Regions from separate parts of the Rossellomorea marisflavi genome, predicted to be linked through region 1. Evidence: riboswitches for the same ligand, from Rfam matches in the RefSeq annotation. Region 1 holds a riboswitch; each other region holds the start of a gene.
What was found. A riboswitch is a leader RNA that binds a small molecule or an ion and turns the genes downstream of it on or off. The one in region 1 is predicted to bind S-adenosylmethionine.
Positions count from the first base shown of each region.

Region 1 (7,426 bases):
GCCCGGCATAGAATTAATATCAAATAATATGTCCTTCATGGTAGACCGTTATCAAGTCGTTCACGTCAGTCATGCACCTGCTGGTGAGTTCGATGGAGATGAAGCGTATATCGTATCCATGAATGGAAGCATCGATAATCAAACCAATGGAGATCTCTACTTCAACAACCCAGATATCCTCGGAACGGATCAGTTCGATACGCATATGATGAAGCTCGACTACTCAAGGGAAGTCAGGCTGCACCCGGAGATGGACGGAACCGTTGATGATCCCGCCCACTACAAAAAGGGCGAGAAGCAAGAAGGCATACTCGAATACATATTGACGAAAGAGGAATACGAGACCCTCAAGGATGCCAATGTGAAGTTCCGCGTCGCCCAAAGCTCTGCCGATAAGGACTTCTCGGAGAAAGTCAGCGATGAAAAAGTCTTTGATCTTCCCCTATCGGGAGAAAATGCCGAAAAGCAAACGGCTGCTTCAAAGGAATTCTACCCTGACAGCATCCTGAAAGATAATGTGGCAGAAAAAGAGATGCTAGCAAAAAATGAATCCATCGGTAAAACCGAAACCGGTGAGAAGGTGGACGTCACACTCGATGGCGTGCAGTTCACGAAGCTGACGCCTACGGAAAGCTACCAAGATGCCTTCACAGGATTCGGTGACGAAAACATCGTGGCTACCACTGTCAAAGTGACAGTGAAAAACAACACAGATACCGACATTACACTCGACCAGTTCAGCACGTTCCTATCAACCGACAAGGTACAATACCTCGATGAAGGTTCCCTTGCGTTTGATACAGGAAGCATCAAGCCTGGTGAAACCGGTGAGAAGTACCTCGTTTACCTCATGAAGGAAAAGAGCGACTACGGAGAAGCCAAAGATTTTACCTTCCGACTGACCCACCTCACCAATCAAGATGGAAAAGACCTGTTGAAGAACGAGCTCACATTTGATATGCCGAAGTAATGAAAAAAGGCACAAAACGAAAAGGAACCATTTACGGACCAACACGATCAGTATAGGTTCTTAATAAAGCTCATGATTCCCGTGCAAGACTTCGCACTCAGCGGGAAGAGCCTTGGTCTTGGACTCCAATCAACAGCTAGATTAATAGTAATAGTCTTGAAGCAAATAAATACCCGAATTCATTGCCTGATCCCAAGCAGATGAATTCGGGTTTTACTATACGTATGTCCCAACCTTCTCTTCTTTTCATATCCACTCCACACCCGCCATGGTATAATCATTTTTGTAAGCGTTATCTACCATTTTCAATGAGGAGTGTTTACATGTCGATCAACATTTATCTCAACTTTAATGGAAACTGCCGCGAAGCCGTCCTATTCTATGCAGATGTCTTCCGCACGGAACCCCCACACATCATGACCTTCAAAGAAGCCCCGCCAATCCCTGATTTCCCCCTTCCGGAAGAGGCAAAGGAATTGATCCTCCATGCCAATATCGTCATCGACGGCGAAAAGATCATGTTCTCAGACACCTTCCCCGGCACACCCTTCATGGAAGGAAATAATATCACGTTAGCCATCGTCAAAGACAATAAGGACGTACTAACAGCACTCTTTGATCGCCTGAAAGAAGATGGCCATGTGGATATGCCTCTGCAGGAAACGTTCTGGAGCCCCCTCTACGGCGGGGTTACGGACAAGTTCGGCATCCAGTGGCAGTTCAACTACGAAGAATGATAGAAGCCTGCTGGCCGATCGGCCAGCAGGCTTTTGGTTACCTTATGTTCTTTTCTTGGACGGAATCTTTTGATGCTTTCACCTTTGAAGCCGATTTAGGCTTCGGACCTTGGTGGTCGGGACGAGCCTGCTCATATACCGCGGCCCCTACAATTTCAGCCACATCCTGCAGCTTCTCTTTGCTGATATTATCGATTGTATCCTCGGGAGTATGGTACCATGGCTCAAACGGACTGTGGATGAAGGCTCCCGCTGGGATTCCCGCTTCAGCAAACGGAACATGATCGCTCCTGCCGCCTTCACCGATCGGCGTCGGGAATCCGTTCAATCGCTCGCTCGCAGCCTGGGATAGCTCCGTTACGAGGTTCGGGCTTCCATCGAGTGTGCGGAGGACCAGATCACCTGCGTCCCTGCTACCCACCATGTCGAGATTGAAGTACCCGATAATCCGGTCACGTTCTATTTGCGGCAGGGAATCTACATAGTGATAGGACCCCAGCAGACCCAATTCCTCAGCCCCGAATGTAATGAAGCGTATCTCTGTATCTGTCGGTACATTTTTGAACACCTTTGCGAGTTCCAAGGTAACAGCTGTACCCGACGCATCATCGTTCGCGCCAGGAGCCCCTTCTACTGAATCATGATGGGCCCCGATGATAAGCACATCATCCGTTGCTTTTTTCTTATTGACCGGAGCTTTCGAGGCAATGACATTGTGAGAGGTGCGCTCCGATGTTTCCGCTCCCTCGATTGTCAGCCGGACGGTCTCTCCGATATGTCGGCGCAGCTCTTCTCCTTCGGCCTTGGAAAGGGTGATGGCCGGTATGTAGCGATCATCCGGTTCTCCCAATGTCCCGCTCAGCGAGCCATCCGTATTGTTGTAGATGATGACCCCTGCGGCTCCTGCTTCAGACGCATTGACGATCTTCTGTGCAAACGTGATTTCCCCTCGCTGGATAAGAACGATCTTCCCGTCTACATCTACTCCATCAAAGTCTCCTACTCTTCCAAGTCCTGCAGAAACGAGCTCGCCTGACACATCACCACTAACCGAGTAAGTGAATGCATCCGGGTTCCACTCGCCTTGCACCCCTGACAGTTCGATTGCAGTAGGTGCCGTGTACCCTATAAAGGTAAAGGGTTGAAGTGTCACGTCATACCTGTACGATTCAAATTGTCGTTTTACATACCTGATGGCATTTGCCTCGGATTCTGTCCCGGCTACCCTCGGTATTTGTTGAAGCTGATCGATCGTCTGATAGATTCGCTCCGAATCGATTTTCTTGATCAGATTCCGCTCATGCGGATTTTGCAAGAGCTCCTTTCCTGGTTCAGGTGCCCCTGCAATGGCTGGTTGAAGTCCAACAGCGCCAAACGATAGGGTCGTCGCAAGAGCAATGGATACGACAGATTTTTTCAAACGGTTTCCTCCTCTACTTATTTGATAGAATAGTAACAATATTTTGTCGTTTAATGAAAGAGTAGGAATAACCGGTAAGAAACTACCATTTATAGCCCATTGGCATGATCATAGCCGGTGGATTGAACCTGTAAAAGCCACCCTCGAGTGAAATCAAGGAGTTGTCGAAAGGCCCCTGAAGTTGAGTAAGTATGGGACCCTTTCGGAATGATTGCCTTTTCTACCTCTCCCGAACGCCGATTGGAGAAGTTTGAGTGATAGAGGGAGCAGTAATCGACGGAGATTTCTTCATCCTGGTCACCGTGGGCAAGCAAGACATTCCCCATATACTCATTTGCCCGCCGTATCGGGTCCCACCCTTGAAGGGTCGTGAGAAACTCTCGCTTCAGCTCATAGCCCAAATAATCTGCCTTCCCGTCCCGCAAGATGGCTTCTTCCACATCATCTCCGATAATGCGTCCAAGATCATGCCGGGGAGAGCCGACCGCCGACCAGAGGGCAAGGTGGCGAACTTCTTCTTCGATGGCTGCTTCAAGGGCCACTGCCCCCCCAAGGCTGTGGCCGATCAAGGCAATGCTCTCCGGGTCCACCCCTTTCATCTGCTTCACAAACCCGATGACCGCCTTCGTCTGTGCAATGAAGCGATCTTTTGTATTCAAGCCGTACTCCCCCAGACTTTCTCCGCAACCGTCGTAATCGAAACGTACGACGATGTGTGAGCTGAGTTCATGTGCAGCCTTCACGAATAATCGGTCCACGCCTTCTTTTGAACCGACGAAACCATGACAGATGATGACGGCCGGATGGACGCCGAGACGTGTAGCAGGATACTGTATGGCTGCAGGAAGGTGGGTACCCTCCCATGGAATGGATGTATACCAGCTCATCTTACCCTCTCCTTTTATCTTAGTAGATTTTCCTTACGGTTTGTATGTGCCTTCGAACACTGTTTCCCCTATGGCTAGGCCTCTACATGCGCGCCTTTTAAAGTGTATAAATCTGCGCCTCAGCGTTATGACTAATTAATCCAATCGATTTAATCGGATTTATATACAAAAAAAATCTCCCATAAGGAGATGTACATTACTCTCTCCCCTTATCTGCCAGGCTGAAGTTGCCTACTGGAATGAGCACCTTCCATTTGGAGGTTGCTGCGGGATCGTTGGACCAGATTCCTTCCCCGACTCTTTATAAGGTAGTATAGATTAAATTATCTTACAATTCACTCTTTGTCAACCATAAATCCTACAGTGAAACTATGAATTAAAACTAAATCCCCACTTGACAGGTTGGTTTTGACGCTGTAAGATTGGCTCAACATCTTTACCCCCAATGATCCATATCGACCGAAGGCATATCAACTGCCTCCGGTCCTTTTTTTCGAGAAGTCAGTCTTCCATCTCATATCGTCCGTCTTCATAGATCCTGAATGCCCCGACTTCCCCTGTTCCTCCTTCATCTTTGAGGGTTTGTGATATGAGATGGAGGGTATAATAGGTCCCTTTTTCATCGGTTTGGGGCTTGCCATCACCCTCATCAATCAGGATATCTCCATCAGATGCCACGTTCAGCTCATCCTTTAAGAACTCAATGGCTGTTTCCACATCCGTAATGCCTGCAGTGGACCCGGATTCCCCGACTGGTCGTTGCGGTCCAGGAGCATTCCGTGCCGATGATTCGCCATCCTCTGCAGGCTCCTCCGCTTCCTGACTGTCCTGATCATCCCCGGAAGAGTCCGATGCTTCTTGATCCTCTTCACCGAGTGATACTTGGTCGGATGTTTCATCAGGCTGTTCCGGGGCATCTTCTCTTCCCGCTTCCTCTGCATCAATTGTTTCTGTTGCATCCGTTTCCACCGGCGCTGTATTTCTTGGGGATTGTCCGCATGCACCCATCAACAACATGATGGGAATCAACGCGATTAACCGTTTCCAGCCGTTCATTGCTGTCTCCCCTTCCTCATTCTTCCTCATACCACCATTATTTCAGAAACAGGGTGGCCGGACAACTCTCAACCACAGGGGGCCTTCATTCATCATCTGTGCAGACAGACCGAGTATAATCATTGGCTCAACGAGCATCCTATGCCTTACAATCTGCTTATAACCTAATCGAGGAGGAAGTACCATGAAATATACCGTCATTACAGGAGCAAGCTCCGGGATTGGCTATGAGGCCGCTCTGGCATTTGCAGCACGGGGGAAGAATCTGATTCTTGCTGCCAGAAGGAAAGAGAACCTTGAGGAGTTGAAGGACCGCATCCTGAAGGCCCATCCTGACCTGGATATCAAACTTTTCTCCACCGACCTGTCCGTTACCTCCAACGCTCATTCCTTCTATGAAGAGATCAAGTCATTTGAGCTGGAGACGTTTGTGAATAATGCCGGTTTCGGTAATTTCGATCCCGTCGGCGAACAAAATCTGGACAAGATCGAACAGATGATGAGACTCAATATCGAAGCCCTCACGATCCTCTCCACCCTATACGTGCGCGACTTCTCACAGGTCGAAGGAACGCAGCTCATCAATATTTCCTCAGGCGGCGGCTACACGATCGTTGCCGATGCGGTCACCTACTGTGCGACCAAATTCTATGTGAGTGCCTTCACGGAAGGACTTGCGAGAGAGCTTTCCGAATCCGGTGCGAAGATGACAGCGAAGGTTCTTGCCCCTGCCGCTACGGAAACGGAATTCGCCCAACGATCCATTGATTCCGATCAGTTTGACTATGAAAAAGCACTGCCCAAATACCATACTGCGAAGGAAATGGCACAATTCCTCCTTGATCTGTATGATGGGGATCATGTTGTTGGGATCGTGAATGGTAAAACCTATGAATTCCTCCTTCGTGATCCGATCTATCCATACGTATCAAGAACAAGAAACTAACATCAATATAGAAAGGGTGTCCCGAAACGTCGGGACACCCTTTTGTTAATTTATGCGCCTGCTTCCACCGGTACTGCCACCCAGTGGCCACTCGACACTTCGACAAGCTCCGATGATTGCAACCCGTAGCGATCTGCATCCGTTTGTTCCTCCAGAAGGACGCGCTCCTTCTTCTTCTCGATCGTTGGATCAGGAATCGGGATGGCAGATAGCAGGGACTTAGTATATGGATGTTGAGGGTTGGTATAGAGTTCCTCGCTTTCGGCAAGCTCGACGATCTTCCCGGCATACATCACGGCCACCCGGTCACTGATATGCTTCACCATGGATAAATCATGAGCTATGAAGAGGTATGTGAGCCCCAGTCGCTTCTGAAGATCCTGAAGAAGCTCCACGATCTGTGCCTGAATCGATACATCAAGGGCCGACAAAGGCTCATCGCACACGATGAACTTCGGTTCCACCGCCAGGGCACGCGCGATTCCGATCCGCTGTCGCTGTCCACCGGAGAACTCATGGGGATAGCGCTTCGCATGGGAAGCCTGAAGCCCCACCATTTCAAGCAGTTCCTCCACACGCCGCTTCCGGTCCTGCTTCGTTTTGCACAGCCCGTGGATATCAAGGGCCTGACCGATGATATCCATTACTTTGAAACGGGGATTGAGTGACGCATAGGGGTCCTGGAAGATCATCTGCATATGGCGCCTCATCGCTTTCATTTCACGCTTCGTCATGCCGTTGACCGACATTCCTTCATAGGTGACGATGCCTCCTGTCGGTTCATTCAACCGCAAGATCGCCCGACCCGTCGTCGACTTACCTGAACCAGATTCTCCCACAAGCCCCAATGTTTCGCCTTCACGGATAAAGAAGGAGATATCATCCACCGCCTTCAAGGTATGGCCTTTTCCAAGGTCGAAATGCTGACGCAGGGACGATACATCAAGGAGTGGCGGCTTGTCTGGTGAACAATCCTTTTTAGATTTTTTCGGTTCATCGAGACGCGGGAGGGCGTTCAGGAGCTTCTTTGTATACGGATGCCTTGGTGAGGCGAAGATTTCTTCTGTTGTCCCCCGTTCCACGATTTCTCCTTCTTTCATGACCACGACCGCGTCACACATACCGGCCACCACCCCAAGGTCATGGGTGATGAGGATGATAGACGTTCCGAACCTCTCCTGCATATGTTTCATGACATTCAGGATCTGCTTCTGGATGGTGACATCGAGGGCCGTCGTCGGCTCGTCGGCAATCAGGAGGGTCGGTCTGCAGGCAAGGGCGATGGCGATCATCACGCGCTGGCGCATCCCCCCGGAGAACTCATGGGGATATTGACTATACCGCTCCTCGCTGTTGCGGATACCCACTTGTTTCAGGATATCGATGGCTTCCTTCTTCGCCTGTTCCCGT
Region 1 covers NZ_CP081870.1:3,367,993-3,375,418, forward strand. Annotated here, with positions in the region: gene K6T23_RS17630 (DUF5068 domain-containing protein) at 1-970, shown strand, start outside; gene K6T23_RS17635 (VOC family protein) at 1,294-1,707, shown strand; gene K6T23_RS22220 (M28 family peptidase) at 1,745-3,127, opposite strand; gene K6T23_RS17650 (alpha/beta hydrolase) at 3,217-4,014, opposite strand; SAM riboswitch class I at 4,221-4,324, opposite strand; gene K6T23_RS17655 (hypothetical protein) at 4,516-5,070, opposite strand; gene K6T23_RS17660 (SDR family NAD(P)-dependent oxidoreductase) at 5,255-6,016, shown strand; gene K6T23_RS17665 (ABC transporter ATP-binding protein) at 6,067-7,426, opposite strand, start outside.

Region 2 (7,426 bases), 200 kb from region 1:
GTTTTTCACAGAACACGCTTCATAAGGTCATTACGAGATTTGTGCTCCATGAGTTGCCGAATCTTGTCAAAGTGATCCAGGATCTCAGGGATATGCTCAGGGATGACGGTCTTTGGCTGATCATTGAAACGGAAGCGCTCCCACAGGGGAACAGCCTTTCTTCCGATGATCTGGTGAGGAAGCTTCAGTCGGCGGGCTATGAAGTGGAGAAAGGGTATTTGAGATCGACCATTTACTATTTGATTGCCAGAAAGGCTGTGCGGAGATCCGGCCTATAAAGGAAGGGATTACATGAACAAACGAATACTATCATTGGGACTCATCGGTGTCCTCGTCGCCATCTTCCTGGTGAATTTCGTCCGGCATCAGCAGGATCAGAAGGAAAAAGACGCAGCAGCCCAGCTTGCGAGTGAATCCATGGACTTATCCGATGCGGAGACGGGGCTTTCCAAAGGTGATCAGCCACCGGACTTCACCCTGACCACACTGGAAGGAAAAGAAGTGCGCCTCTCGGATTATAGGGGACAGAAGGTCATCTTGAATTTCTGGGCAACGTGGTGTCCACCCTGCAAGGCTGAGATGCCCCATATGGAGGAATATTATCAGAAAGAGCCCGGTGCAGAAATCCTTGCCGTGAACCTCACGTCCCAGGAGCGTATGGAAGGTGCGGCGCAAAAGTTTGTGGACGGATACGAGATCACGTTCCCGGTACTCCTTGATAAAGACGGAGCCGTCGGGGATGCCTACAGCATCATTACGATCCCGACCACGTTCATGATCGACTCGGAGGGAATCATCCAGCATAAAATCCTCGGTCCGATGAACCAGGAAATGATGAAAGAGATGGTAGAAGGAATGAATTGAACCACTTTTCTTCTCGGAATCTTCTGAATATGGTACACTCTTCTACATACCTATTTTCGTAGAGAGAGGATGGCCACGAAATGAATTTCACCACCAAGGTCGTACATAGCCAGTTGAAAGGAACAGAGGAAATCAAAAGTAAAACTACACCAATCTATCAAACATCTGCTTTTTCCTTTTCATCCCTGGAGGAACTGGAAGGGTTCTATGAGGGGAAATCACCCTATCTATACACACGGACGGGGAATCCCAATCCTGATGAGCTGGGAGGTCTTGTAGCAGCCCTTGAAGGAGCACCGGCAGGAGTCGCCGCTTCATCGGGTTTATCCGCGATCCTCGTAGGGATCCTGTCTGTCGTCCAGGCAGGGGATCATATCATTGCTGCTGAAGATCTGTACGGCGGGACCTTCCATATGCTGAAGGAAGAGCTTGCGGGCTTCGGTATTTCCACTTCATTCGTGGACTTCACCGACCGGGATGCAGTGGAAGCAGCGATCACCGACTCGACAAAACTTCTCTATAGTGAAACGGTGACGAATCCCTTCATGAGGGTAGAGGATATTCCAGCCATGGTGGAGCTGGCGAAAGAACATGGTCTCACGACGATGATCGACAATACGTTTGCGACCCCGTTCCTCCGTAAGCCTTTCACTGAAGGCATTGATATCGTCGCCCATAGCGCAACGAAGTACATAGGCGGTCATAGTGATGTCACAGCAGGTGTTGTGACCGGAAGGCAGGATCTGGTGGATAAGGCAAGAGCGAAGATCGTCAACCTTGGGGCCAATCTGAGCCCGTTCGAGGCGTGGCTCACTTGCCGGGGAGCGAAGACCCTTGCCCTCCGTATGGAAAGGCAGGCCCTGAATGCCGAGCTCCTTGCCGTCGAACTCAGGAGGCACGAATGGGTCAAACGCGTCTACTATCCGAATAATCTATCTGAGAAAGGTCATGGAGCCATCGTCACCATCGAGCTTGAACCATCCGCCGATATGAGTACCTTCTTCAAGTCACTTGGCTGGATCAAGATCATCCCGTCCCTGGCCGGGGTTGAAACGACGGTTTCCTATCCTTTGGGGACATCTCACAGGTCCCTTCCGGAGGAAGCGCAGAAGAAGCTCGGGATCAATACGCATGTGGTCCGGATTTCACTTGGAATCGAGGACCCGGAAGACATTAAATCACAAATGCTTTCAGCGATCAGCAAGTGTCATGAGATTTAAAAAGCATAACGCTCTCAAGTCAGCAGTGGCAGGCGTCAATGGGAGATTAGACGAAAAATTCTAAAAATAACCTTGACTCCCAGAGGGGATAGCCTTTATAATTCTTGCTAACGAACACTTACAACTTAATGCTCTTATCCAGAGAGGTGGAGGGACTAGGCCCGATGAAACCCGGCAACCTTCATGTGCATATTTGCCATGAAAAGGTGCTAATTCCTGCAGGCGCATTGCCTGAAAGATAAGAGGAGGACCCTATTCAATTAGACCCTCTTCTTAGGAAGGGGGTTTTTATTTTTGCCCCTTTTCAGCCCCGACCATCATCCATCACAGAACAAACCCAATCATTAAAACAAACACTCAGGAGGAATGTACGATGACGAATTCATTCGATTTTGACACACTTTTGCTTCACGGAGGACAGGAAGCAGATCCTACCACGGGATCACGCGCCGTGCCGATCTACCAAACTACTTCATATGTGTTTGACAGCAGTGAGCACGCTGCGAAGCTTTTCGGACTGGAAGAGCCGGGGAATATCTATACGCGGATCATGAACCCGACGGTGGACGTTCTGGAGAAACGTCTGGCTCTCCTTGAAGGCGGCATCGGGGCCCTCGGAGTATCATCGGGCATGGCGGCGATCTCCCTCTCAATCCTGAATATCGCAGGAGCCGGGGACGAAATCGTAGCAGCGACGAATCTGTACGGAGGCACCTACAATCTCTTCTCCACCACCCTGCCGAAATACGGCATCACCGTGCGCTTCGTCGACCCAACGGATCCGGAAAACTTCCGAAGCGCCATCAACGAGAAGACAAAGGCCGTATTCGCCGAAACGATTGGCAACCCTAGCCTTCATGTCCTTGATATCGAAGCGGTCGCCAAAGTGGCCCACGAACATGAAATCCCGCTTATCATCGATAACACCTTCGCCACACCGTATGTGACCAGGCCGATCGAGTGGGGGGCAGACATCGTCATCCATTCGGCCACCAAATGGATCGGTGGTCATGGTACAGCGATCGGAGGCGTCGTCATCGACGGAGGGAAATTCGATTGGAACAACAAGAAGTTCCCGGGATTCACTGAAGAGGACCGAAGCTACAACGGCCTTCGCTATGCGCAGGATGTCGGGGCGGCGGCGTTCATCACCAAGCTCAGGGTCCAACTGCTTCGTGACCTTGGCGCCTGCCTGAGTCCGCAGAACGCCTTCCTTCTCCTGCAGGGATTAGAGACGCTACACCTCCGCATCGAACGCCATACAGAGAATGCACGGAAAATCGCCGAGCATCTTGAATCCCATGATGGGGTTGCCTGGGTCTCCTATCCTGGGCTCGCTTCGCACCCGTCGCACCAACTGGCCAAGAAATACTTGGAGAACGGCGCGGGCTCCATCGTCGTCTTCGGGATCAAAGGTGGCCGGGATTCAGGACGCAAAGTGGTGGACAATATCTCGCTCTGGTCCCATGTGGCCAACGTGGGGGATGCGAAATCCCTGATCATCCACCCGGCTTCCACGACCCATCAGCAGCTGAACGACGAGGAGATCAGGGCAACGGGCGTGACGGAAGACCTTGTCAGGCTGTCGGTCGGCCTGGAATCAGCGAAGGATCTGATCTCTTCCCTGGATGAAGCCATCGAGAAGGCACGCGAAACGTCAAACGTGTGAAGGAGGCGGAGGAATGAGTAGCGATACGACACCATATGAATTGAACACCGTCACCCTTCCGTCCCTTGTCCTTGAAAACGGAGAAACCCTCCGGAATGTCAGGTTGCCCTATGAACGTACCGGGAATCAATCAGGTCCCGTCATCCTTGTCTGCCATGCCCTCACCGGCACCCATATCGTGAAAGGGACGAGTGAAGATAAGGGATGGTGGGACGGCTTGATCGGTGCAGGCTCCTACATCGATACCAACCGCTACAACGTCATCGCCTTCAACGTCCTCGGAGGCTGCGAGGGGGCCACGGGTCCTGCATCAGAGGATCCCGAGACCGGCAAACGATACGGATCCCATTTCCCGGTCATCACGATACGGGATATGGTGAATGCCCAGTACCTGGCTCTCCGGGAGCTTGCTATCAACAAGGTGGAAGCCGTTGTCGGAGGATCTCTCGGGGGAATGCAGGCCCTGGAATGGGGGATCCTGCATCCACGCTTCATGAAAAAGATCTTCGCCCTCGCCGTCACGCCTGCACTGAACGATTACGGCCTCGCCTTTAATCATATCGGGATCACGGCCATCGAGCAGGATCCTGAATTCAACGGAGGAGACTATCCTCCCGGCACAAGACTGAAGGGGCTTGAAGTGGCGCGCATGGTGGGGATGGTCACCTACCGCACGTCGGAATTGTTCGATGATCGATTCCAACGGCAGGAGAAGGAAGGCGTCTATAACGTGGAGAGCTACCTGGACTATCAGGGTGTGAAGCTCGGGCGGCGTTTTGACCCCAACAGCTATCTGACCCTCTTGAAGGCGATGAACTCTCATGACCTCCAAAGGGGGCGCGATCACGATCCCGCTGACTCCTTTTATCCGGAGCTGATTGCCATCAGCTACGAAGGAGATCTCGTGTATCCATCCGCCTCCATGGAAGCATTCGCGCGCTCCGTGCCGAAGGGAAGGCATTATTTCATCCCGACGAAGTTCGGTCATGATGGATTCCTCGTTGAATTCGAGAAATGGGGAGGGCTCCTGTCTTCCCATCTTGAAGAAAACAAGCCCCTTGTTTCAAGGGTGAAATGATCATAACTTGTCCCCCGTCATCATATAGTGGAATAAGCAAAGACATCGCACCGCTGACCAGCGCGTTCTTGTGCGGTGTCTTTTTCTATGAAGAGGCGGGGGGAGACGTATGAACAGGAAGGGCCAGAAGCTCATGACCATCACACTCAGCATGCTTGTGGGGGCGGGAGCCATGTACGGGGGGCTGGAATGGACGGGCAGTCCCGATGAAACTGCGGAACTGGATCAGAGCTCGAATGATAAGCTCCATAAGGTGGAGGTCGCTTATGACCTCATCAGCGATAAATTCTTCCAGGACGTCGACAAATCGGAGCTGGTGGAAGGAGCGATCCAGGGGATGCTCGAAACGCTCGATGATCCGTATTCGGTCTATATGAATGCGGCAACGGCAGCGCAGTTCAACGACGCATTGGATTCTTCCTTCGAAGGGATCGGAGCCGAAATCACGATCCTCGACGGAAAGCTCGTGATCGTCGCACCATTTAAAAATTCACCGGCAGAAAAAGCGGGTCTCAAACCGAATGATGAAATCATCTCCGTGAACGGAGAGAGTATCAAGGGACTCAATCTGTTTGAGTCCACCTTGAAGATTCGCGGGAAAAAAGGGACCGAAGTCAAGCTCGGCATCAAGAGGGAAGGTTTATCTGCACCTCTCTCCATCGGGGTCAAGCGGGACGACATTCCGGTTGAAACCGTTCATTCCGACGTAAAGAAAGTGGACGGCAAGGAGATGGGCTATATCCAGATTACAACGTTCTCCGAGAATACGGCAAAGGACTTCAAGAAGCAGCTCAAGGAACTTGAAGGGAAGGATCTTGGCGGTCTCGTTATCGACGTCCGCGGGAATCCTGGAGGCCTGTTGTCATCCGTCAATGAAATCCTCAAGGAGTTCGTGACAAAGGATAAGCCGTTCGTCCAGATCCAGGAGCGGAGCGGTGAAGTGATGAAGAGCTTCTCCGACAAAGAGAAGAAAAAAGCCTACCCGGTGGTGGTGCTCATCGATGAAGGAAGTGCGTCCGCTTCCGAGATCCTTGCCGGTGCCCTGAAGGAAACGGAAGGCTACCCACTGATCGGCACGAAGAGCTTCGGGAAGGGAACCGTCCAGCAGGCCGTTCCGATGGGAGATGGAAGCAACATTAAGCTGACCATGTTCAAGTGGCTGACGCCGGACGGCAACTGGATCCACAAGAAAGGGATCAAACCGGATATCCCGGTGAGGCAGCCTGCCTATTTCTACGCCCATCCCCTTCAAGTGGAAGAGCCTTTGAAGGCCGAGATGAATAATGAACAGGTGAAGAATGCCCAGGAAATGCTCCAAGGCCTCGGATATGAAATCGACCGGACCGACGGGTACTACAGCAAGAAGACAGAAGCAGCCGTGAAGCAGTTCCAGAAGAAAAACGAGATGAAAACAACCGGTACCATCACGCCTGATACGGCTGAAAAACTACAGGCAGATATCTATGAAGCCGTGAAGGATGAAGAGAATGATACCCAGCTACAGGCTGCACTTGAGTATATCCAACGTTCAAATCGATAGTCAGAAGGACTGTGGGCCACGGCCTACAGTCCTTTTTTGGTGTTAAGCGCCTTTTCTTTCGCCAAAGAGGAACCGATTCTATCGATACTCACTATTATAGAGAGAGAACTAGTTTACTAGATAGATTCATGATCTCAATACGCGTAGCCATGGATACTAGAAAGGAGCAGAATGATGTTTACATTGACAGATCAAGTGGCGATTGTCACTGGAGGCGGCAGGGGTCTCGGCCGCGAGATGGCTCTTGCTCTAGCAGAAGCAGGCGCCCATGTAGTGGTATGCTCGAGGAATCTGCCGGCCTGCGAGGCCACAGCGAAGGAAATAGAAGCCTTGGGGGTACGGTCACTCGCAGTGGCATGCGATGTGACCGATAAAGCGTCGGTCACCGCCGTGGTGGAAAAGACCTTGGAAATCTTCGGGAAAATCGACATCCTCATCAACAACAGCGGTACATCGTGGGCGGGACCGATGGTGGATATTCCTGAGGATAAGTGGGACAAGGTCATGGAAGTGAATGTGAAAGGGGCTTTTTTATTTTCACAGGCAGTTGCGCCTTCCATGATGGCCCGTAAGGCAGGGAAAATCATCAATATCGCTTCCGTCTCGGGATTCGGGGGTACGAGCCCCCTTGTGATGGACACCCTTCCTTACAATACGAGCAAAGGCGCTGTCATGACCCTCACCAAGGATCTTGCCGTGAAGCTTGCGTATCACAATATTCAAGTGAACGCCATCGCACCGGGATTCTTCCCGACTAAGATCACCAAAGAGCTCTTCGCCAAGCAAGGCAATCAAATCCGGAAATTCATCCCGGCAAGACGATTCGGCGAAGGCGATGACCTGAGAGGCGCAGCCGTGTTTCTTTCGTCAAAGGCGTCAAACTATATGAACGGCCATATCCTCGTCGTCGACGGCGGCATCCAGGCCATGGCATAAGAAGGAGGAAAGGAAAATGGAAGCACTCTATGAGCAACTGAAGCTGACGGGAAGGGAGTGGGAATATGCCACGAATCAGCTGATCAAATCAGAACTCGATCAGCCTGCCGTAGTGGAAA
Region 2 covers NZ_CP081870.1:3,570,836-3,578,261, reverse strand. Annotated here, with positions in the region: gene K6T23_RS18685 (class I SAM-dependent methyltransferase) at 1-278, shown strand, start outside; gene K6T23_RS18680 (redoxin domain-containing protein) at 292-864, shown strand; gene K6T23_RS18675 (trans-sulfuration enzyme family protein) at 945-2,084, shown strand; SAM riboswitch class I at 2,216-2,329, shown strand; gene K6T23_RS18670 (O-acetylhomoserine aminocarboxypropyltransferase/cysteine synthase family protein) at 2,458-3,753, shown strand; gene metX (homoserine O-acetyltransferase MetX) at 3,767-4,831, shown strand; gene K6T23_RS18660 (S41 family peptidase) at 4,941-6,371, shown strand; gene K6T23_RS18655 (glucose 1-dehydrogenase) at 6,543-7,307, shown strand; gene K6T23_RS18650 (hypothetical protein) at 7,324-7,426, shown strand, end outside.
Region 2: it holds a riboswitch for S-adenosylmethionine, as region 1 does, so the genes downstream of both, K6T23_RS18670 (O-acetylhomoserine aminocarboxypropyltransferase/cysteine synthase family protein) here and K6T23_RS17650 (alpha/beta hydrolase) in region 1, are expected to answer to the same signal.

Region 3 (7,426 bases), 630 kb from region 1:
AGATTGCCCTGTTCTGTGACATCGACAAGCATGCGGTCATCGAAGCGACAGATGCCGATACCCTTTACTCCATTCCGCTTTCCCTGCAGGATCAAAAGCTGGATGAACTTACTTGTCAGCACCTCAAGCTCGACTGCCATGAGCCTGATATGACGGAATGGACAGAGCTCGTTGAACGCGTCCGCAATCTATCGCGTAAAACGACGATCGCCCTTGTCGGTAAATATGTAGAGCTTCAAGATGCCTACATTTCCGTTGTGGAAGCACTCCGCCATGCCGGTTACCATTTCGACAGCGACATCCAAGTGAAATGGTTGAATTCAGAGCTCATCAATAAAGAGAACGTTCAAGAACAATTGGCTGATGCCGATGGGATCCTTGTCCCTGGTGGATTCGGAGACCGTGGTGTCGAAGGGAAGATCGTGGCAACCCAGTACGCACGTGAGAACAAGGTTCCGTTCCTTGGAATCTGCCTCGGTATGCAGCTTGCTTCCGTAGAATACGCTCGAAACGTCCTTGGACTCGAAGGCGCACATTCTGCAGAGTTGAATCCTGATACACCGCATCCGATCATCGACCTTCTTCCTGAGCAAAAGGACATCGAAGATCTTGGTGGTACACTGCGCCTTGGACTTTACCCTTGTAAGCTGACTGAAGGATCAAAAGCCTATGCAGCCTATGATGGAGAAGTGGTTTATGAGCGTCACCGCCACCGCTTCGAATTCAACAATCACTATCGTGAGCAAATGGAGAAAGCAGGATTTGTCTTCTCTGGAACAAGCCCGGATGGACGCCTTGTGGAAGTCATCGAGCTTAGCGACCACCCATGGTTCGTCGCTTCCCAGTTCCACCCGGAATTCACATCCCGCCCGACACGTCCGCAACCTCTCTTCAGAGATTTCATCGAAGCGACGCTTGCTTACGGAGAAAACTGATATCACTATGAATGAACGCCGCCGGGGCTTAATGCCGGCGGTTTTTTTGTGGAGTTAAATGTTTAATCCTCTGCTTTGGAAGAGAGGGGTAGGGGGAAGTTGGTAATAAACATCGGTAGTTGATCTTAAAGTCTTAAAGTTGAAAATAAACAGCCTAAGTTGGCAACACGGTTCGATGAAAAAACGGGAGTTGGTAGTAAAAAGTTAAAAGTCGATAGAAAAAATCGGAAAGTTGAAAATAAAATTGAAAAAGTCGGTCTGACCCCCTAATTCCTGACGTATGCTTCCTCAATCTCTAGTACTTTCAGTTTTTTAATTTCTATACACTCTTCTTCACTTTTCAGATACCAGATGCAGTTTTTTAAAGTGAAGAAGAGCGAGATCCTATTCCCTGTTATAGACGTATGTTCATATCGACAGGATAACCCGTTTCTCTATACGTCTCATGAAATTGTAAAGGGGCCATTCGTTTCAAGCTGCCGTGGAATCGTCTTTCGTTATAAAAAGTCATGAACTCGTCTACTTCATAATAAGCCTCTTCAAAGTACTCAAACTCAAAGCGTCTGAATAAATCACGCTCCATGATACTGAAGAATGACTCAATATACGCATTGTAATTGGGTGAACGTGGCGGAATTCGTTCATGGAGAAGGTGATGCCCCTCGCAAAATGCCCCGAATAAGTTACTTACAAACTGGGGGCCGTTATCAGTTCGGATGATAAGCTGGTTTTCACCACTTGGCGGTGTGGAAACTCCCCTTCTAAAAAGCGCTTCTTCTAACATGGTGGTAATGTCTTTGGCCGTGCACCGCTGCCCTCGATAATGTCCAACAATGGAGCGATCCAGTACATCAATGGCACAGGCTACAAAGAAAAACCTTCTGGTTTCTGAAATCATTCCGTACTTGATATCAACCTGCCAAAGTTGATTTGGAGCGGTGATAATTCGATTACGAACCAATCGTTTAGGATACGTTGGATTTCCTTTTCGTTGGGGAAGAAGGAGCCCTAATTTCCGACATAACCTTCCCACCTTTTTATGGTTGATTTTAATATGGTGATTGACCTTTAAGAAATGGGTTAAATTCTTGATTCCATAGGTTGCGCCATCTCCTTCGACAGCTTCCATAAGGTACTCTTCAATTTGTTCATCTGGGATGCGAACCCCTGTTGTAGTAAAGGAATATCCAGGTACAGGGCGACCTCTCTTCCCCTTAGAATCGCCTGCTTCCTCTGCCTCGGTATGGTAATAGTAAAGGGACCTGTTGATTCCGGTAGCTTTCGTCAATTTGGTAATGGAGAATCCCTCCTTTGCCCATAGGTGAATTTCCCTTAAGACCGTTAGGATCGGAATGGGGTTTTTTTTAGGAGATTCCGAAGCATGGCGTTTTCGAGTTCCTTCTCACCCAATAATTTTATTGCCTGTTCGTATTTGGCCTTTAGTTCTTCTTTCGTTGGATCAATCGGCAATGACACAACGTCTGAATCCTCCATCTCTTCACGTACTTCCTCTTCATATTCCTTTATCCATTTGGATAAAGTAGGTCTGGAGATTCCAGCGTTTCGTGCGATAGTGGTATAATTTCCAGATTCAAGAGCCAACCGAACATAGTTTTTCTTAACCTCTTCTAATACTTCAATCTTCCTTTTAGGCATCAGACTACCCCTCCTCAGTTCCCTAAATTAGATAATTTCAGTGTACGATGATACGTAGAGGTTGTCTAAAGGAATTAGGGGGTCGTAAAGAAGTCGGTAATAAATGCGGGTGAGAATCGAAAAAAAGTGCCTGAAATGCTGAAAAACAGTTGAATTTACGATGAATTGAGGGTTGATAGAGCCTAACTGTAGCCCCATTACACCCCATATTTCCCATTCGACAAAAAGCGCCCTTCCTTTTCTTGAAAAACCCATAATTCACTATAAAACTCCATCCCCTGTGGACCATCTTACTACCCTTTCAGCGGTTTATTCATACGTAATAGTCACCACAGGTTGGACGGAAGCGGAAGTGGCTCGACTGCCTCCCCGCGGAAACCAAGTCCCTGCAGCGAAAGGAAACGGACCCCGTTCCTGTTCATTGCTTTTTGAAGGAGAGATCGATTAGGTTCTAAACTTATAGAATTCCAAAAAGAATATTGACAATATTCACTCACCTCGTTAAGATATCCAATATGTAGTTAAAATTTCATAGTTTTCTCTTATAAAGAGTTGGCAGAGGGACTGGCCCGATGATGCCCGGCAACCTACCGTATATACGGAAAGGTGCTAAGACCTGCAGGATGTGATTCCTGAGTGATAAGAGTGCGTTCATCCGTACATACACCTCTTTTCCTCAGGAAAAGAGGTTTTTATTTTTGTAGAGAAAAAATGAGGCGGGAAGATCCCGGAAGGAGAAGAGAGAATGAAAAAGGTTTTATCAGTACTCTTATTTGCGACACTACTCACCACACTGGCTGCCTGTCAGCCGAACGTATCGTCAGAATCCAAAGGGGAAGAAAAGCAGGGGACGTCCGAGCACCCGCTGGCAGGGAAGAAGATTGCCTTGATCATGCAGATCAACCTGGGGACGTTCTCGGCCCAGTATATTGAAGGAGTGAAAGAGCAGGTAAAGAAATTCGGCGGGGAAGTACAGGTATTCACTTCTGAAGGGGACTTGGCCAAAATGTCTTCGAATCTGGATGCGGCCATCAACCAGAAGTTTGATGGAATCCTCATTGACCACGGGACGAAGGAAGCGTTGCAATCAGGAGTGGAAAAAGCAAAAGAAGCCAAAATCCCGGTCGTCGTGTTTGATGCCGATGTGGAATCTGATGGTGTGACCGTCCTTGAACAGGGGGATCAGCAGATGGCGGAACAGACCCTCTCCAAACTCTCTGATGAGCTTGAAGGCAAGGGGAATATCGTGAAAATCTGGGTGGCAGGATTCGCTCCGATGGAAAGGCGTCAAGTCGCGTATCAGGAGTTCCTGAAAGAGAACCCGGATATCAAAGAAGTGGCTGCATTCGGAGCGGCGACCAACAACACGGCCTTGGATACCCAGGCACAAATGGAAGCGATCCTGAAGCAGTATCCGAAAGGAGAAATCGATGCGGTATGGGCCGCGTGGGATGAATTCGCCAAAGGGGCCGTCCGTGCCATTGAAGCAGCAGGGAGAAACGAGATCAGGGTGTACGGAATCGATATGAGCGACGAAGATCTCCAGATCATTCAGAAAGAAGGAAGCCCATGGGTGGCGTCCGCAGCAGTGGACCCGAAGGATATCGGCCGCGTGCAGGTCCGCTTCCTTTACCAAAAGCTTGACGGGGAGGAAACGCCTCAGACGGTGAAGCTTGAACCGGTCTTCGTCGAGAAAGAGCAGCTTCCGGAAGAAACGATCACCACCGATCAATTGAGTGAGCATATCGACGGCTGGGGGGCGAGCGAACAAGGGTATTCCGACGAGTTGAAGAAGCTCGAGGCATCATTTGAATCGTAAAGGAGTGGACGATATGTCTGCTGTAGTGGAAATGGTGAAGATGAACAAAGCGTTTGCCGGGGTGCAGGCACTGAAGGAGGCTTCTTTTGAAGTAAGGGCAGGAGAAGTGCATGCGCTCTTGGGGGCAAATGGTGCAGGGAAAAGTACGCTGATGAAAATCCTGTCCGGCGCATATGAGCAGGATGAAGGGGAGATCCGCCTGAACGGGGAGAAGGTGACATGCCGCACGCCTAAGGAAGCAAAGGACCATGGGATCCACTGTGTGTATCAGGAAGTCGACACGGCGCTCATAGCTGGGTTGAGTGCCATGGAGAATATCTTGCTGGACGATTTTTCCCCGGGAGGATCCTTCCTCATCCGGAAGAAAGCGATGGAGAAAAAGGCGGGGGAAGGGTTGAAGCGGATCAAGCATGAATCGATCCCTTTGCAGGAACCGGTGGGCAGGCTCAGTCTTGCGGATAAACAGATGATTTTATTGACGAGGTGCCTCCTGAGGGATGCCAAGGTCCTGATATTGGATGAGCCCACTGCCCCCCTCAGCTCTACGGAAACAGAAAAACTGTTCCGTGTCATTGAAGAGTTGAAGGCGTCTGGCGTTGCCATCATCTTCATTTCCCATCGGCTGCCGGAAGTCTTCCAGATCTCCGACCGCATCACGGTCATGAAGGACGGCGGTACGGTGGGAACGTACGAAGCGCAGGAAGTCACGCCGAGGGCCATCGTCGAAGCGATGATCGGGGGGACATACAAAGAGGAGTTCAACCGGAATCAGTCGGTGACCGGTGACGTATTATTCGAGGCAAGTGGTGTTTCGGATGGTGCGTTGCTGAAGGATATATCGCTCACCGTACGTGAAGGGGAGATCGTAGGCGTTGCCGGGCTTGTCGGCGCAGGCAAGACCGAACTTGCCAAGTCGCTCTTCGGGGCCGTGCCGGCCAAAGGCCGATTCAAGCTGAAGGGAAAAGAGATCGGCCACTCCAGCCCTGTGGATGCGGTCCGTAACGGTCTTGCGCTGGTACCGGAAGAACGGAGGAAGGAGGGCTTGTTCGTCCATGAGTCCATCCGGAAGAATCTGAGCTTCCCGGCTTTACGGTCCATTTCAAAGAACCTATGGATCAATAAGGAAAAGGAAAGGGAGATGTCACGGGAAGTCATTGCATCCCTTGGCATCAAGACGTCCAGTGACAGCCTGCATTCCCACTATTTGAGCGGGGGTAATCAACAAAAGGTGGCCATCGGGAAGTGGCTAACCATGGATGCATCCCTGTTATTGTTCGATGAGCCCACCAAAGGGGTGGACGTTGGGGCAAAAAAAGAGATTTTTCACTTGATCCAATCCCTTGCGGAAAAAGGGAAGGGGATCCTGTACTTCTCCTGTGAGCTGCAGGAGATCATGGCGATTTCTGATCGCATCCTTGTCATGTACGACGGGGAGGTCGTGAAGGAATTGACCAGGGAAGAAGCAACCCAGGAGACGATTTTGTACTACGCTTCAGGAGGGAAGGACACACGTGAAGACGCTCGACTATTTGTTTAAATACGGGGCCATTGCCATGATGGTCATCATTTTGATATTTTTCAGTTTGTATAATCCGGTGTTTTTCACGTATGTAAACATCTCGGATATCCTGAGGTCAATTTCCATTGTTACCCTGGTTGCAATTGGCGTGACCTTTACGCTGGCCGTCGACGGGTTCGACTTGTCCGTCGGTTCTACAGTTTCTCTGTCAACCGTCATTACCGCCTCCCTGATGGTATGGTATGAGGCGCCTCTCTGGCTGGTCATCCTCCTGCCGATTGCCGTCGGGGCACTTGTCGGTCTATTCAACTCCATTCTCATAGTAAAAATCGGGATTCCCGACCTCCTGGCGACCCTCGGGGCGATGTACATCATTTCCGGGCTTCATCGGACCTATACAGAAGGCTATTCAATCTACAGTCACATGCCCATGTCGAAAGGTGGAACGGCCCCGGGAGAGTTCTCGGATGCCTTCCTCTTCATCGGCCAGGGGAAATGGCTCGGGCTCCCGGTACCGGTCTGGATCATGCTCGTCCTCGTTGCGATCGTGTACGCCATCCTTCATTTCACCAGATGGGGGAGGGTTCTTTATATGACAGGCGGGAATGTGGAAGCATCGAGGCTGTCGGGGATCCCTGTCAAACGGGTGAAGGTGTTGGCCTATGTCGCATCGGGAGTGTTCGCCTCGATCGGAGGCGTCCTGTTCACTGCTAGGGTAGGTTCCGGTCAGATCGATGCCGGGGCTCCGCTTCTGATGGAAGCCGTTGCCGCGGTCTTCGTAGGGTTCTCGGTCCTCGGTGCCGGGAAGCCGAATGTGCTGGGCACCTTCTTCGGGGCAGCCCTCATCGGCGTCCTCCTCAACGGCCTCACCATGATGAATCTTCCCTACTATGCGTTTGAGATCATCAAGGGGAGCGTCCTGGTGCTTGCGCTCGCGGTAACCTATATCCACGCCAGGAACCTTCAAAGCACATAAAAAAAATCGTCCCGCCATCATCAGGCGGGACGATTTCATTCTTCATATTCTGATAGAATCTCTTTGATCAGGAACGATAGGGCAAAATAAATATAGAGGGCAGCCATGCTTGAAGGGAAGCTGACCCTTTCCCCAATTTCTTCCCCGGGAAGTAGTCCTTTGATGACTTTCGTATCAACGTGGAAATCACAGATTTCCTCTAGGTTCTCATCTCCGGGCACCATACCGGAAATCCCTACGGACGGGATGCCTTTTTCTGCGAGACCGCGGGCGAAGGTCACGGCTTCTTCATCAGTGGAAAACCTGGTGACGATCAGGACGCGGTCGGCTTCCGTCAGCTCGGCGTCTTCGTGGTATCTTGCAGCTGAAGGCAGGGGCTCTGCGCCTGAAATGGCCTCAGCAGCCACGCCTTCCATTTCACCGAATGCCTGTATATAAATCGTTCCCTCTCCTATGGCAGCCTGGGCCAGCAGACGGGAGGAGTCTTCGATTTCGAATTCCTGCTTGCCGGAAATCCGCTG
Region 3 covers NZ_CP081870.1:3,994,856-4,002,281, reverse strand. Annotated here, with positions in the region: gene K6T23_RS20645 (CTP synthase) at 1-935, shown strand, start outside; gene K6T23_RS20640 (IS3 family transposase) at 1,330-2,262, opposite strand; gene K6T23_RS20635 (helix-turn-helix domain-containing protein) at 2,277-2,591, opposite strand; SAM riboswitch class I at 3,131-3,237, shown strand; gene K6T23_RS20630 (sugar ABC transporter substrate-binding protein) at 3,337-4,410, shown strand; gene K6T23_RS20625 (sugar ABC transporter ATP-binding protein) at 4,424-5,947, shown strand; gene K6T23_RS20620 (ABC transporter permease) at 5,964-6,905, shown strand; gene K6T23_RS20615 (DUF2529 domain-containing protein) at 6,941-7,426, opposite strand, start outside.
Region 3: it holds a riboswitch for S-adenosylmethionine, as region 1 does, so the genes downstream of both, K6T23_RS20630 (sugar ABC transporter substrate-binding protein) here and K6T23_RS17650 (alpha/beta hydrolase) in region 1, are expected to answer to the same signal.

Region 4 (7,426 bases), 1.1 Mb from region 1:
TCTGCCAACAGGGCGTCCACATGCTCATCCGGGATGTTCGGGATGATGAGATTCTGTGAGTTGCAGTTTCGCATTTCACCGTTCCCGTACTTTTTCGATATCCTTGCAAGCTCCAGCACTTCGTCGGAACTGAGTCTGCCCACCGGCACATTCAACCCCACGTAATTCAGCCCCTCTTGCTTTTGAGGCTTTACTCCGTAAAAGTAGCCTGCATTCCATCCCGTTACGGCATCTTCCCCACCATCAGGTAGCTCGACATACTCCAATAGTTTTTCCTTGAACTTTTCAGGTCCCCAGTCGGCAACGAGGAACTTCAAACGGGCGAGATGCCTCTTCTCCCTGTATCCAAAATCCCTGAAGATCGTGGTTACAGCAATCGTTACGTCCTTTACCTGATGAGGTTCGATGAATACATCCAGCGTCTCGGCAAGGAATGGTCTGGCAGACAGTCCGCCACCAACCTTCAGGTGGAATCCTGCCACCTTCTTTCCATTAATGACCTTGGTGGCCGGAACGAAAGATGCACAGTTGATTTCAGCATTGGATGCATTGTTGATGTTCGAAGAGATGGAGAGCTTATATTTTCTCGGAAGATTTGAGAAATCTTCATTGAGCTGGAAGAAGTCATACACTTCCTTCACGATTTCCCTTGTATCGAACAGTTCATCCGGATCGATACCTGTCAATGGATTACCGACGATATTCCTTGTAATGTCACCGCAAGCACCTGCGGAGGAAAGGCCGACTTTTTCAAGACGCTCGAAGATGTCGGGAATCTGTTCGATTTTCAGCCAGTGGAACTGGATTGCCTGTCGCGTCGTGATGTCATACACATCACGACCATACTCTTTACAGATGGCTGCAAGTTCGACGGCTTGATCATAGGTAAGGATGCCAGAAGGGACATTGACCCTCATCATGAAATAACCATCTTCCTTTGGACGTTGCAAATACAATCCTGCCCATTTGAACTTATCCCACTCTTCCTTCGGGATCGAAGAAAATCCGTTTTTAGCATACTCAGGAATGTCCTCCAGTATGGTCAACCCATCGCGCTCAAGCTTCCATTGTTCGGTTTTGTTCAATTTCTCATTTTGTTCCCAGTGCTTCTGATAAGCCATGCTCTCCACTCCTTAGATCAATTGTTTTACTTGAAGATGATTCCAGATCTGTTCAACGCACTCGTCTATCGAATGTTCTTTTGTGTTCAACGTGATTTCAGGATTCTCCGGCTCCTCATAAGGGGCGCTGATCCCTGTGAAATTCGGGATCTCCTGATTCCTCGCTTTTTTGTATAACCCCTTTGGATCTCTCTTTTCACACTCATCCAGTGGACAATGAACATAGACCTCGAGTAATTCTCCTTCTCCAACCAGGCTGCGGACCACTGCACGATCTTCCCTGTACGGTGATATGAAAGCCGTGAGGACAATTTGTCCGCTGTCCACGAATAGCTTCGACACTTCACCGATCCTGCGGATATTTTCTTTGCGGTCCTTTTCATTGAAGCCAAGATCTGCATTCAATCCATGGCGGACATTGTCCCCATCGAGTACATACACTTGCTTCCCTTCTTGGAATAGTCGATGGGACAGGGCGTTTGCAACCGATGACTTCCCGGAGGCAGATAGCCCCGTGAACCAAAGGATGAAGCTGCCATGGCCATTTTTATTTCGGCGGTCTCCTTTTTTTACGGCACTTTCATGCCAGACGATATCAGACATGATCTCTCCTCCTTACTGTGATCCTTCCTTCTTCAATCCTTCAATGAGCACGTTGATGACTTCCGGTCTTGAGAAGGTGCTTGGAGGGACTTCACCGGCCCTTAGCATACCGCGCACCTTCGTTCCCGACAGGATGACCCGGTCCTCTTTCCCGTGGGGACATGTTTTCGTCGTGGCCATTCCTTCACATTTCTGACAGTAGAAGCTGTGCTCGAATTTTAATGGTACGATGCCAATCTCATCCTCGTTAAACTGCTCAAAGATCTTCTGTGCATCATAGGTTCCGTAATAGTCCCCGACCCCGGCATGATCACGGCCCACGATGAAATGAGTGCAGCCATAGTTTTTCCTCACCAGCGCGTGGAAGATGGCTTCGCGAGGTCCTGCATACCGCATGGCTGCCGGGAATACCCCCAGGAACACACGGTCCTTAGGGTAATAGTTTTTGAGAAGGACTTCATAGCTTTCCATCCTGATCGAAGCCGAAATATCATCTGACTTCGTTTCTCCGACGAGGGGATTGAGGAATAAGGCATCCACTGTTTCTAGAGCCGTCTTTTGGATATATTCATGAGCTCTGTGAACCGGGTTCCTGGTCTGGAATCCCACAATCGTCTTCCACCCTTTTTCATTGAATGCTGCTCTCGTCTCCACAGGATCGAATGTGTGAGCTTCGAAGGGTTTATTCAAGCGCTTATGTAGGGTGATTTTCCCTCCCACATAGATGGGGCCACGGTGGAAAAGCTTTTTGACTCCGGGATGCTCAAGGTCTGTGGTTCCATAAACGAGCAGCGCCTCTTTTTCTTTATCAGGGGTGAAGATTTCCTGTACATCGATCGATCCGTACGTTGTCCCGTCGTATACCAGCCTGCTTTTACTCCCGATCGTTAAGCGATCTGCAACCTCCTGCTCCACCGGCAGGGTGATCGGGATGCTCCAGACGGTCCCATCGGCAAGTCTCAGATTCTCGACAACACTCTTATAATCGGCTTCTTGCAGGAAGCCATTTATGGGACTGTATCCTCCTATCGCGATCAATTCGAGATCGCTCAATGAAATCTCATCGAGGGGAATCTCCGTCTTGATGGTCTCCACTTCCTCTTCAGGTGCATATGATCGTACCAGTGTTCCTCCATGTGGTTCTAAACTCATTATGTTTCCTCCTTCAATACAATCAGATTCCTCCACCATCTTCATGAACGGCCCGTTTTTCTTTTCGGATCGCCTTCATCAAGGATAATGCCCCTATCGTCGCGATCATGACCGAAACGGGAATGATGATGGAATAAATGTCATAATCAACCAACAGTTTTACAAGGAAATAAGAAATGCTCAATGACACAAGCGGTGAAACAATCCAAATTTTCACGATTTTCTTCACAATATCACTCTGGATGACTTCCCTTCCATTCCTCGCGGTTCCGAGTCCTATAATGGAAGAAGACGTCACCTGGACCAGTGGAACGGGAAGCCCGAAAATCGAACTGGTGATCACCAAGCCTGCACCGACGCTAGAAATGAGGATCCCTTCAGGCTTTGAAAACCTCGTAATCTTCTTTCCGTTCGTTTCGACTACTTTGGCACCCAACAGAAGCGCGCCTACTGCCACAAACGCTCCACCAAGCCAAACGGCCGGTCCCGCCTTCAGCATTCCGGCCCCCACCAGTGGCCCCACGGCATTGGCTACATTGTTCATGCCTGCTGAGAAGGCCTCCAGGAAGCCCGCGAGTATCAAAACGTACCCGATCCATGTATGATTGAATGTCCATCCCCGCTTTTCTAGCCCATATAGCCCTTTGGCCAGCAACCATGTAAGAATGAACGCCGTGAACGGGACAATCACCCAGAACACCATGATGGTGAACAGGGATTTTATGAATAGAACCTGATATGCTACACCCACTCCGACTACGGCACCGACTGTCACCTCACTTGTCGAAAGGGGAATGCCCATCAGGTTGGCGATGAAAAGCGAACAGGTAGCCGATATAAGAATGATGATCACTAACTTCGATGTCAGGATGCTCGATGGAATGATTCCCGACCCGATGGTCTTGACCACCTCACCACCTCCGAGGACTGCACCGGCAAGGACCCCGATGGAACAGATGACAAGGGCAACTTTCATTTTCTTGATGGCACCCGATCCGTAAGCGACCCCCATTGTCGCAGCCGCACCGCTTGCCCCGATATTCATGGCAAAGAATAAGCTGATGATAATGGCGATGATTTCCAGCATGTCTGCCCTCCTAGTGTAGCCCGCATTCCGTCTTGCCTTTGCCTGTCCATCTGCCCGATCTCAAATCATTCATATCGTATGCAGGGGCCGTACAATGGAAGCATCCGATGCTCGGGTAGCCTTTATCATGCAGCTCATTATATGGAAGGGAGTGTTTATGGACATATCTCCATACATCCTTCCATGTCCAGTGGATCAGTGGACAGATCTTGACGGACTTGAACTTGTCATCTTTATTGATGAACTGTGTATCTTTCCGCGTCGGTGACTGCTCGCGCCTAAGACCTGAAATCCAGGCATCCCCTCCTGAAAGCACCTCTTTCAGCGGATCGAGCTTCCTGATCTGACAACACTGATTCGGCTGTGTTTCCCATAATCGATCCCCGAATTGAGCTGCTTGTTCCTCAAGGGAGAGCGCGGGTTTTTTCATCTCGATTTGAAGGGAAGGGTACTTTTCTTGTACCTTTTTGATTGTTTCGTACGTCTCCTTGAAATGTACATCTGTATCCAGGAAGACGATGTTTGCATGGGGATTCACCTTGTAGATGAGGTCGATCAGGACCATTCCCTCGACCCCGAAGCTGCATGCGTACACAATCCTGTCACCATAATGCTCATATGCCCACTCCAATACGTTTAGAGCCCCTTTATAGGTGGGATCAACCTCGAAGTCCTGATCATGTTCTTTCCAATTTTCGTGTGTCAACACGTTGATCACCGCTTTCCTCATGCCCAAAAGAAAAAGGCATTCATGCACAGGAAAATAAATCCTGCAGATGAATGCCTCTAGTTTTTCTAGTCAGCATGATTATTTGATTCGTACTTTCTCATTCCGCTCTAATTGAATGACTTTACCATTTTGCACCACGATCGTGATGGAACCGAAGTCCATGTTTTCAAGCATTGAATTGATCGTATCCATCCATCCCGCCACATCTTCCTGTTTATCCTTCTTGTTCATCGACTTCCCCCCGGTTTCAACATCTGGGTCCATGGAAAAACAGCCCCCCATTTCGGAAAGCTGTTCAGGTATCGAACCTTATCTTCCAAAATGAGTCCCATTTTGCTGGAGTTAGCACCTTACAATACGTAGGTTGCCGGGTTTCATCGGGCCAGTTCCCTCCACCGCTCTGGATAAGTGATATTCATTTGAATAATTAAAATGATAACAGATAATTGAGATAAGTCAATCCGACTTTTTTGATAGGAATAATGAAATTGAACTATTTTTCACAAATTTGTTTCTTCCATGCCCTTAACTCAAGGTATTCACAGAATTTCGTTTCAACCACCTTTTTTTGTTGATGGGCTTATCCAAATTTATTCATCTTGAAGTATAAGTGTACACCCGTGAACCACAAAAAAATCGCGATCATAGAATCACGATTTTTTGTGGAGGAGGTTTTTCAGGAAGCCGGCCCACCTGATACATAAAGGATCTGTCCGTTCACGTATGATGAGCGCTCATCTGCAAAGAAGGCAACTGCATTGGCGACATCTTCTGGCTGACCGCTTCGCCTGGCCGGTATTTGTCTGATGCTCATGCTGACGAATTCTTCAAACGGCATCCCGATCCGCTTGGCGGTCTGTCGCGTCATATCGCTTTCAATGAATCCAGGAGCCACGGCATTCACGGTGATTCCGTATGGACCCAGTTCAACGGCAAGCGTCTTCGTCAATCCCTGAAGACCAGCTTTGGCAGTCGAGTAATTCGCCTGCCCCCGGTTGCCCAATGCAGACGTGGATGATAGGTTGATGATCCTCCCATGCTTTTGATGAACCATGAAGGTCTGGACCTCCCTCGACATCAGGAACGCCCCTTTCAGGTGAACGTCCATGACTGTATCCCAGTCGCTGTCGGACATTTTAAAAAGGAGATTGTCCCGGATGACGCCTGCATTGTTCACAAGGATGTCGATCCGTCCGAAGCGCTCAACTGTCTCCTCCACAGCTTTCTTCACCTCCTCGGGTCGGGATATATCCGTGATCCTTGTAAACGGTTCATACCCTTGTGCCCCTTCAAGCATCAATCCTAGTGCTTCTTCATCCGTATCTAGCACTGCGATCTGATGGCCCTCATGAGCAAGCCTTTCCACAACAGCCTTCCCGATCCCTTTAGCTCCACCGGTAACGACTGCCACCCTTTTTATATTCGTCACGTTCTATTCACTCCTTACATGAATGGTTGTTCATTCAGTAGGTTGCATCGTACAACAACCTCTCCTAGTAACAATTCGGCAAACCACGGAAAATTCCTGCCCATAACCGGTTGTAGACACACATGCTAAGGAGGTGTAAGAGTCACGAAGGTCCTTTTCAATCGATAGGTGAACACAACAAGAGCCCGGATCACCGCTGGGCTTTCCGGGCTCTGTTATCACACCAATAATTGAAACAGCGTCTTATCCTGATTGACACATTGATAGGCAAATCCCTTTTGGTTCATCCTGTCCAAGAGCCCAGGATAATCCTCACGATGCTTGAGTTCGATCCCTACAAGGGCGGGTCCGCTCTCTTTATTGTTCTTCTTCGTGTACTCAAAGCGGTTGATATCATCATGTGGACCAAGAACCTCATCCAAGAACTCCCTGAGTGCTCCGGCCCTTTGGGGAAAATGGACGATGAAATAATGCTGCAGTCCTTCAAAGATCATTGAACGCTCCTTGATTTCCTGCATCCGTCCGATGTCATTATTGCCACCACTCACGACACATACCACGTTTTTCCCCTTGATCTGATCGGCATACTGATCGAGGGCTGCGAGGGAGAGGGAACCTGTAGGCTCCGCAACGATCGCATTGCGATTATAGAGTTCCAGAAGGGTGGAACATACCTTACCCTCAGGGACCACCAGCAAATCATCGAGGACTTCCCGGCAAATTGTGTAGGTGATCTCCCCTACGTTTTTAACGGCTGCACCATCCACAAATGGATCGATCTCTGAAAGGGTGACATGCTTTCCTTGGGTCAGGCACTCATTCATTCCGGCAGCGCCCGATGGTTCAGCGCCGATCACCTTCGTATCAGGCGAAACGCTCTTCAGGAACGTCCCCATTCCCGCAGCCAACCCACCTCCACCGACGGGAACGAAGAGATAGTCGATCTGTTCCTCACAGTCATTGAGGATTTCCACTGCCACAGTTCCTTGTCCGGCAATCACATCTTCATTATCGTAGGGATGAATGAACGTCCGGTTTTCTTCTTCGCTGCATAGAATGGCTTTTTCATAAGCATCATCGAATGTATCACCTGTCAAGACGACTTCCACATACTCCCCTCCGAAGAACTTTACTTGGTCCACTTTTTGCTTCGGGGTCGTAGTCGGCATGAAGATCTTCCCGCGGCTTTGCAGCAGGTGACAGGAATGGGCGACACCCTGGGCATGGTTTCCTGCGCTCGCGCAGGCGATCCCGTTTTGAAGTTCCTTTTGGGTAAGTTTTTTGATTCGGTTATAGGCACCCCT
Region 4 covers NZ_CP081870.1:2,282,792-2,290,217, forward strand. Annotated here, with positions in the region: gene K6T23_RS11930 (nitrite/sulfite reductase) at 1-1,121, opposite strand, end outside; gene cysC (adenylyl-sulfate kinase) at 1,134-1,727, opposite strand; gene sat (sulfate adenylyltransferase) at 1,737-2,876, opposite strand; gene K6T23_RS11945 (sulfate permease) at 2,899-3,960, opposite strand; gene K6T23_RS11950 (phosphoadenylyl-sulfate reductase) at 3,974-4,672, opposite strand; gene K6T23_RS11955 (DUF2292 domain-containing protein) at 4,772-4,885, opposite strand; SAM riboswitch class I at 5,000-5,104, opposite strand; gene fabG (3-oxoacyl-ACP reductase FabG) at 5,370-6,122, opposite strand; gene ilvA (threonine ammonia-lyase IlvA) at 6,341-7,426, opposite strand, start outside.
Region 4: it holds a riboswitch for S-adenosylmethionine, as region 1 does, so the genes downstream of both, K6T23_RS11955 (DUF2292 domain-containing protein) here and K6T23_RS17650 (alpha/beta hydrolase) in region 1, are expected to answer to the same signal.